2 regions of the Kitasatospora sp. NPDC058190 genome follow, and region 2 is predicted to be linked to the other one. Evidence: riboswitches for the same ligand, from Rfam matches in the RefSeq annotation. Region 2 holds a riboswitch; the other holds the start of a gene.

Region 1 (4,397 bases), on a different contig from region 2:
TCACGCGGGTACCCGGCCTCGGCGAGCTCGCCGGCCACCTCCATGTGCGAGCGCGTCGCCTCCAGGGAGATGACGTCGGCGTCGAGCTCGTCGATCGCCGTCATGATCGCGCCGAACTCCGCGTAGCACATGTGGGTGTGGATCTGGGTGTCCGCGCGGACGGCCGAAGTGGCGAGACGGAAGGCCTCAGTCGCCCAGTCCAGGTAGGCCGGGCGGTCAGCGGCCCTCAGGGGCAGGGTTTCGCGCAGGGCGGGCTCGTCGACCTGGACGACGGCCGCGCCGGCTGCCTCCAGGTCGGTGACCTCGTCGCGCAGGGCCAGCGCCACCTGCCGGGCGGTGTCGCCGAGCGGCTGGTCGTCGCGGACGAAGGACCAGGCGAGCATGGTGACCGGGCCGGTGAGCATGCCCTTGACCGGGCGGTCCGTCAGGCCCTGGGCGTAGCGGAACCAGTCGACGGTCATCGGGTGCGGGCGGGAGATGTCCCCGGCGAGGACCGGCGGGCGGACGTAGCGGGTGCCGTAGGACTGCACCCAGCCGTGCCGGGTCGCCAGATAGCCGGTGAGCTGCTCGGCGAAGTACTGCACCATGTCGTTGCGTTCGGGCTCGCCGTGGACGAGGACGTCCAGGCCGGCCTTCTCCTGGTAGGCGATGACCTCGCGAACCTCCTCCTCCATCCGCTCGCGGTAGCCGGCGGCGTCGATCCGTCCGGCGCTCAAGTCGGCGCGGGCGATACGCAGTTCGGTGGTCTGCGGGAAGGAGCCGATCGTGGTGATCGGCAGCAGCGGCAGGCCCAGCCGGGCCCGCTGGGCCTCGGCCCGCTGCGGGTGGGCCTGAGCACGGCGAGTGTCGGCCTCGGTAACGGCGGCGGTCCGGACACGGACGGCCGGGTCGCGGGTGATCGGCGAGTTGGCCCGGGAGGCGAGGTCGGCGCGGTTGGCGGCGAGGTCGGCGGCGATCGCGGCGGTGCCCTCGCGCAGACCACGGGCCAGCAGGGCCGCCTCGGTGGCCTTCTGCTTGGCGAAGGCGAGCCAGCGGGCGATCTGCGGGTCGATGTCGCGTTCGAGTGTGGCGTCGATGGGCACGTGCAGGAGGGAGCAGGACGGGGCGACGTCGACCCGGTCGGCGAGGCCGAGCAGGGTGGCCAGGGTGGCCAGCGACTTCTCCAGGTCGTTGATCCAGATGTTGCGTCCGTCGATCACCCCGGCCACCAGGCGCTTGCCGGGCAGCCCGCCCACGGCGGCGAGGTCGTCCAGGTTGGCGGCGGCCGGTCCGGTGAAGTCCAGGGCGAGGCCCTCGACCGGAGCCTTGGCGAGGACCGGCAGGGCGTCGCCGAGGCGGTCGAAGTAGCTCGCGACCAGCAGCTTCGGACGGTCGGTGAGAGTGCCGAGGTCACGGTAGGCGCGGGCCGCGGCGTTGAGCTCGGCCGGGGTGCGGTCCTGCACCAGTGCCGGCTCGTCCAACTGCACCCACTCCGCGCCGGCGGCCTTCAGCGCCGCGAGCAGCTCGGCATACACCGGCAGCAGCCGGTCCAGCAGGGTGATCGGCTGGAAGTCGGCGGCGACTCCGGGCGCCGGCTTGGCCAGCAGCAGGTAGGTCACCGGGCCAACCAGGACCGGACGGGCGTTATGGCCGAGCTCGACGGCCTCGGTGAGCTCACCGACCGCCTTGGCCGAGTACGCGGCGAAGACGGTGTCCGGGCCCAACTCCGGCACGAGGTAGTGGTAGTTGGTGTCGAACCACTTCGTCATCTCCAACGGCGCGACCTCCTGGGTACCGCGCGCCATCGCGAAGTACCCGTCCAGCGGGTCGGCCTCGACGGCGGCCCGGTGCCGGGCGGGGATCGCGCCGACGGCGACGGTGGTGTCCAGCACGTGGTCGTAGAGCGAGAAGTCCCCGGTCGGGACCTCCTCGATGCCGGAGTCGGCGAGCTGCTGCCAGTTCCCCCGGCGCAGGTCGGCGGCCGTGGCCAGCAGCACCTCGGCGGTGACCGCGCCCTTCCAGTAGCCCTCGATGGCCTTCTTGAGCTCCCGGCCCCGGCCCTGGCGGGGGTAGCCGTGCACGGTGGCGAGGGTTGCCGCGGCTGCGGACTTCGTGGTCAAGGGACTCTCCTTCGCGAGTCTTGCTCCTCAAGTACCCGGGGACGGGACGAGAACGCGAAGGGATGACGAACCGGGCGGTGGCCGCCGTGAACGTGCGTGCCTGAACCGCCTGGTGTGGTCGCCGACCCGCCCTCGAGGTCACCGGATGGCCGCACGCGGATCGTCCGCGGGCGGGCAGCGGGCAGGTCTTCGGACTCGCGGGCACACCCACCCTGTCAAGGGCGGACACCTACTGGCCGTCGCTTCCCAGACCCGACCCGGGCCCAGTGCGTATGACGGCGGTCGTTCCCACTCACCGCTGCGGGGCAGTCCCGGACTGGCCAGTTGAAAGGCGTCACCGGGTTCCCTCTTACGACACCCTGCCTGGCGGACAGGGCGAACCAGCTGCCCGGCCAGCTTAGAGGGAATCGGTCCGTCCACACACGGGGATTCACGAACGTGTCCGGAACATGAGACATCCGTGTTCCGCCAGGGGTGGTCCGCCGGTGAAGGGGTCGACCGGCGGACCACCAGCGTCACCGACCCTGGAACTTCGGCTGCCGTTTCTCGGCGAAGGCCGCCATGCCCTCCTTCTGGTCCGCAGTGGCGAACGTGGCGTGGAACAGCCGGCGCTCGAAGCGCACACCCTCGGCCAGGGTGGTCTCGAAGGCGCGGTTGTGGAGAGGAGGAATGGAGGCCGCCGCAGGTGGCCGGGCGCACGGTGGTGCGGCCCCGTCACAACGGCAACGGCGGCTGGACGAACCGTCAGAGCGGGCGTGCCCCGGCAGTCGTCGGCACCGGACAACCAAGGGCAACACAGCAGGAGCAGCCCGGAGTCATGCGTGTCGTCTCCATCCTCGTGGAAAACACGAACCACCCGCGGCCGGTATCCTGACTCCCGGATCCACGCCCGTCCCCCGGCCTTCCCGGCTGGCTGCCAGTGGCCATCTCCTGCGAGGACGAACTCCCCGGTCACACTGGCGGGACCGTGCCGGACTCACACCGGCTTCCCTGACACCGTGGACCTGCCAACGACCATATAGTTGGACGTCCTATGTAAGTCCAGAGTCGGCAACCTGTGGCGTGCTCGTCACCCTGCGTCGACGATCCCACCCGCGAATCGACTCCCCGCACGACACCCAGCTGCGGATGCGTTCAACAGGACCCACCCCGGGGCGCCTGCACGCCGGAGCACGGCGACCATTGAGGAATGGTGAGCCCGGACCGGGCTGGGGCTTGGCGCCCAGGCACACCGGCTGCGTGACGGATCGGGCACGGGCCGTCCTTCGGCGTCCGGCCAGGAACAACCCGGTGGGGGTCGCGCACCGCGGGCCCCCACCGGCGTGTCCGCCCTCCCCAGCTGCGAGACGGGCGAGGACGAGGTGCCATGGAACGGGGGAAGGCAGCGAAGGGGAAGTGCCATGACGAGGAGCCAGTACATCCGCGAGTACCCGGGGAACCCGCAACCCACGCGTCGCAGGTTCAGGCGGTTACCGCGCGGCGGGCGGTTGACGGCACTGGCCGTCGCGCTGGCCGGTGCGGTCACGCTGGTCTGCCCCACGCCCGCGGGCGCCGCCGCCACCGGGGTCTCGCTCCTTTCCCAGCAGCTGGGCAACGACTGCGAGGCGGCGTCGCTGCGCATGGTGCTGGCCGCCCGGGGCGTCCAGGTCGGGGACCAGGCCGTGCTCGCGCAGATCGGCGTCGACCAAGTGCACAACCAGGTGGGCGTCTCCGGTCCGCTGTCCGGCGATCCGTACCGTGCCTTCGTGGGCGACCCCAATGGCTCGGAGGCGGCCGGCACCGGCTTCGGCGTGTACTATCCGCCGGTCGCCCAGGCCGCGCGGTCCTACGGCCTCTCGGTCATGCAGGCGGGGCAGGGCATCAGCCCGTCCCAGCTGCGTGCGCAGGTGGCCGCGGGCCATCCGGCGATCGTCTGGGCCGACTACGGCTGGCGCGATGTCGCGGCCGGCTCGTACACCGCCTACGACGGCCGCCAGGTGCTCTACGCCGGGCCGTCCGAGCACACCGTGGTCGTCTCCGCGGTCGGTGACGGCCAGCTCCTGATCGACGACCCGAACCGCGGGGAGTCCTGGATCAGCGAGGCCACCTTCGACGCCGGGTACGCGACGTACCAGGACATGGCGGTCATCGTCTCGTGACACCGCGCCGCGGCGTCACCCCAGGTCGCCCAGCACCGTCAGGGCGACCTGGGGCACGGGTCCGCGCAGGCTGGGCAGGCCGCCGAGGCGGCCGGGCCGTCGAGCCAGTACCCGCCGACAGCGGCCCGCGCCGCCCGGGGAGCCCACCTCACAGCCAGTG
Region 2 (4,397 bases):
GCGCGTGGCCATCGCCCGCGCGCTGGCCATGAAGCCCAAGCTGATGCTCTTCGACGAGCCCACCTCCGCGCTCGACCCGGAGCTGGTCGGCGAGGTGCTGGACGTCATGCGCGGCCTGGCCGAGGAGGGGATGACGATGATCGTCGTCACCCACGAGATGGGCTTCGCCCGCGAGGTCGGCGACGCGCTGGTGTTCATGGACGGCGGTGTGGTGGTCGAGTCCGGCAACCCCCGCGAGGTGCTCACCAACCCCCAGCACGAGCGGACCAGGGCCTTCCTCTCCAAGGTGCTCTGACCCCGCACGATCGGCGCCCGGCAGGCACCTTTCCTGCCGGGCGCCGACGTTTTCCCCAGCCGGGTAATAGGCTGGAACCATCCGGCCCGTTACCGAAATCTCTGGAAGGACCGCCGTGGAGCTCGCCTCGTACGCCGATCTCGCCGTTCGGCTGGTGAACACCGAGGAACCCGAGCGCGGCACCGACACGCTGACCTCGGTGGACGCGGTGCGCGCCCTGTTCTCCGACTCCTCCCGGGCCGCCGCACTGGCCGACGAGTCCGACGTGCCCCGGCTGCGGGGCGTACGGACCAGGCTGCGCGGGGTGTTCGAGGCCGCCGCCGAGGGGGACGAGGTCCGGGCCGTCGACCTGCTGAACAGCCTGCTGATGGAGTACCCCGTCAGCCCGCTGGTCTCCGGGCACGACCACCTGGACGACGCCGGCCGGCCGCGCTGGCACCTGCACCTGGCCGACAACTCGCCGACCGCCACCGCCCACTTCAGCGCGGTCGCCTGCATGGGCCTGGCCGTCCACCTCACCGAGCTGGGCGCCGACCGGCTCGGCATCTGCCAGGCCGCGCCCTGCCGCAACGCCTACCTGGACACCTCGACCAACCGCTCCCGCCGCTACTGCTCGGACCGCTGCGCGACCCGCGCCAACGTGGCCGCCTACCGGGCCCGCAAGCGCCAGGAGGCCGAGGCGGCGCTCAGCGCCGGGCAGTAGGCCTCAGAGCTCCTCGACGAAGACCCCGAGACGGCGGGCCAGGCCCGGCACCCGGGCCAGCCGGGGGCTGAGCAGCAGCCGCTCCAGCCGGCGGCCCGGCGCCAGCCAGGCCGGGCTCGGGCGCAGCCGCAGCAGCACCCGGCCGAGCACCAGCTCGTCCGGGACCGGGCCGTAACTGCGGCTGTCACTGTCCACCGGCCGGTTGTCGGACAGCAGCCACCAGCCCTTCGGGCGGCGCTCGGCCGCCCGCTTCACCACCAGCAGGTCCTGCTGGAGGGGGTGCCGGAACAGCACCACCGCGCCCGGCCGGATCGGCGCGCCGTAGCGGACCAGCAGCTGGTCGCCCTCGCGCAGGGTCGGGACCATCGACGGGCCCGCCACGTCGATCAGCCCGAACGGCACCACGCCGCCGCCCGCACCACCCTGCGGGTCCGCGCTCCGCGCCACGACTCCTCCTCCCGGACCGTCCGCACCCAGTCTGCCGTACGGACCGTCATCCGTTCGATGTCCGGATTACCCCGGTTCCGGGTCCGCCTTTCGCCCTAGGCCCACCGCCCGATCGCGAAACCCGGCGGACGGAAGGGTAATCTCGGGCGCGGGAAGACGATCTAAGGAAGGACTCCCATGTTCTCTCGTCTGTTTGCACCTCGCGCCACCGCTCACGCCCACTGCGACCTGCCCTGCGGCGTGTACGACCCGGCGCAGGCCAAGCTTGAGGCCGAGTCGGTCAAGGCCACCCAGGAGAAGTACCAGGCCAACGAGGACCCGCACTTCCGCGCCCGCGCCATCATCATCAAGGAGCAGCGCGCCGAGGCCGTCAAGCACCACATCTCGGTGCTGTGGAGCGACTACTTCAAGGCCCCGCACTTCGAGAAGTACCCCCAGCTGCACAAGCTGATCAACGACACCCTGAAGGCCGCCTCGGCCGCCAAGGCGTCCACCGACCCGGCCACCGGCCAGGCCCTGCTGGACCTGATCGCCGAGGTCGACAAGATCTTCTGGGAGACCAAGCAGGCCTGAGCCTGACGCGTCGCCACCCGGCCGCCCCCGTCCGCCCGTCGGACGGGGGCGGTCGTGCGTTCACGCCCGATCCATGCCCGGTAAGGGCTGCCTGGCCTGAGTGACTGTTATGCCGCCAGGGCGTCCGAGGGGGAAGTCCGGTGCGAATCCGGCGCTGACCCGCAACGGTGAGCACGGCCCCGGGAGCACCCCCCGCGTCCGCGCCAGCCCGATCGCCCTCGGCCACTGAACTCCCGACAACTCGCCGTGGACTGCGAGGGGAAGGCGCCCGGGCACGCCCCCGGCCGGCGCCCGCCCCGGCACACCCGCGGCCCGAGGCAAGGCGCGATCCTCTCGTGGACAGCAGTTCGCCTGCTCGCCGAATACCCACGCTCCCGCTCGCCGTCGGCCTCGCCGCCGCCCTGCTGCTCTCCCTGGTCTGCGGAGTCGCGTTCGGCTCCTCCGGGATCCAACTCCCCCGCGTCCTGCGGCTCCTGGGCGCCGGACTGACGGGCGGTCGGCTGGACGCGAGCGAGGCGGCCGGGTACGCCATCGTCTGGGAGATCCGACTGCCGCGCACCGTCCTGGCCGCCGTGGTCGGCGCCGGACTGGCCGCCACCGGCGTCGCCGTCCAGGCGCTGGTGCGCAACGCGCTCGCCGACCCCTTCGTCCTCGCCGGGACGCCCCACGAGGTGCTCCGACCCGCCCTGCTGGCCGAGGTGTTCGGCGTCCGGGCCACCCAGGTCCGGCATCCGGACACCGGCGCCCTCCAGCTGCTGTTCGACCGCCTCCCCTGAACCACTCGAAGACCGCTCCGATCCGGAAGAAGTGACATGCGCACCAAGGCCGTTGCCGCCGCCGCCCTGCTCACCCTGGGACTCACCGCCTGCGGCGCGCGGATCACCCCCACCGCGGCCCCCACCGCCTCCGCCCACTACCCGGTGACCGTGGACGACTGCGGGGAGCGGCTCACCTTCGCGCAGAAGCCCGCCCGGGTGGTGACCAACGACGTCAACATGGCCGAGCTGATGTTCTCCCTCGGCCTCGCCGACCGGATGGCCGGCTACGTCATGCCCGACGACAAGGGCCGGGTCGACAAGGCGGCCTGGAAGGACGGGTACCAGCAGACCACCTGGCTCTCCAAGAAGGTGCTCACCAAGGAGATCGCGCTGGACGCCAAGGCCGACCTGGTCTTCGCCGGCTGGCACTACGGCTTCGACGAGGGCAGCGGGGTCACCCCGCAGGCGTTCAAGGCCCTCGGCATCGACTCCTACGTGCTCAGCGAGTCCTGCCGCAGCGGCAAGGGCCCCGAGCGCGGGGTGATGGACCCGCTGGAGGCGCTCTACACCGACCTCGCCAACCTCGGCGAGATCTTCGACGTCAGGGACCGCGCCGACCGCCTGGTCTCCGACTTCAAGGCGAAGATCGCCGCCGTCCCGCAGCCCGAGCGCCGTCCGTCCGTCTTCCTGTACGACAGCGGGCAGGACAAGCCGTACACCGCCGGGAAGTTCGCCGCCGCCGACCAGATCATCGACAAGGCCGGCGGGGCCAACATCATGGGCGACCTCGCCGACACCTGGGTCACCGCGGGCTGGGAGAGCGTGGTGCGGCGCGACCCCGAGGTGATCGTGGTCATGGACTACGTCGACCTGGTCGAGAGCCCGCGCAACCCGGCCGCGATCAGCACCCTGGCCGACTACCTGCGCACCGTCCCGGCCCGCTGACCGGCCCGGGCAGCACCGCTTCCGACCGGGTCCGCCGGGCGTACGCTCAGAGGTACGAGCCGACGGACCCGACCGGAGGACCGAGATCATGACCACCATGGCGGCGCCGTCCGCCTTCGACACCCGGGCCCTGCGCGAGGGCATCGAGCGCTGCGACTCCGAGGCCCTGCTGGCCCTGTACGCCGAGGACGCCGAACTGCGCGTGGTCGACCGCAAGACCCAGCCCAGCCACCCCCTGGTGATGCACGGACTGGACGAGATCGGCGCCATGCTGAACGACGTCTACGGCCGCGAGATGACCCACAAGCTGGAACAGGTGGTGGTCCAGGGCGACCACGTCGCCTTCCTGGAGTCCTGCCGTTATCCCGACGGCGTGCGGGTGCTGATGTCCTCGATGGCCGACCTGCGGGACGGCCGGATCGTCGACCAGACCTCGATCCAGGCCTGGGACGAGACCGGACCCGAGCAGTAGGCTCGCGGCATGATCCGCGCCGCCGTCGTCACCGACGTCCCCGTCATCCTGACCATGATCCGCGAGCTCGCGGACTACGAGAAGGCCCCGCAGGAGGCGGTGGCCACCGAGGAACAACTGCGCGAGGCGCTGTTCGGCGCCAACCCGGCCCTGTTCGGCCTGATCGCCGAGGACGACACCACCGGCGAGCCGGTCGGCTTCGCG

What was found. A riboswitch is a leader RNA that binds a small molecule or an ion and turns the genes downstream of it on or off. The one in region 2 is predicted to bind cobalamin.
Region 1: linked by a shared signal. The riboswitch ahead of ACFVWU_RS33980 (enoyl-CoA hydratase-related protein) and the one ahead of ACFVWU_RS36705 (iron chelate uptake ABC transporter family permease subunit) in region 2 are both predicted to bind cobalamin.

What each region holds. Positions count from the first base shown of each region.
Region 1 is NZ_JBHVVI010000100.1:12,492-16,888, forward strand. Features, by position in the region: gene metE (5-methyltetrahydropteroyltriglutamate--homocysteine S-methyltransferase) at 1-2,099, opposite strand, end outside; cobalamin riboswitch at 2,262-2,499, opposite strand; partial or broken gene ACFVWU_RS33980 (enoyl-CoA hydratase-related protein) at 2,615-2,755, opposite strand; cobalamin riboswitch at 2,942-3,133, opposite strand; gene ACFVWU_RS33985 (C39 family peptidase) at 3,500-4,237, shown strand.
Region 2 is NZ_JBHVVI010000120.1:6,739-11,135, reverse strand. Features, by position in the region: gene ACFVWU_RS36725 (amino acid ABC transporter ATP-binding protein) at 1-295, shown strand, start outside; gene ACFVWU_RS36720 (CGNR zinc finger domain-containing protein) at 411-998, shown strand; gene sodX (nickel-type superoxide dismutase maturation protease) at 1,002-1,364, opposite strand; gene sodN (superoxide dismutase, Ni) at 1,623-2,018, shown strand; cobalamin riboswitch at 2,120-2,253, shown strand; partial or broken gene ACFVWU_RS36705 (iron chelate uptake ABC transporter family permease subunit) at 2,354-2,671, shown strand; gene ACFVWU_RS36700 (ABC transporter substrate-binding protein) at 2,831-3,721, shown strand; gene ACFVWU_RS36695 (nuclear transport factor 2 family protein) at 3,810-4,193, shown strand; gene ACFVWU_RS36690 (GNAT family N-acetyltransferase) at 4,203-4,397, shown strand, end outside.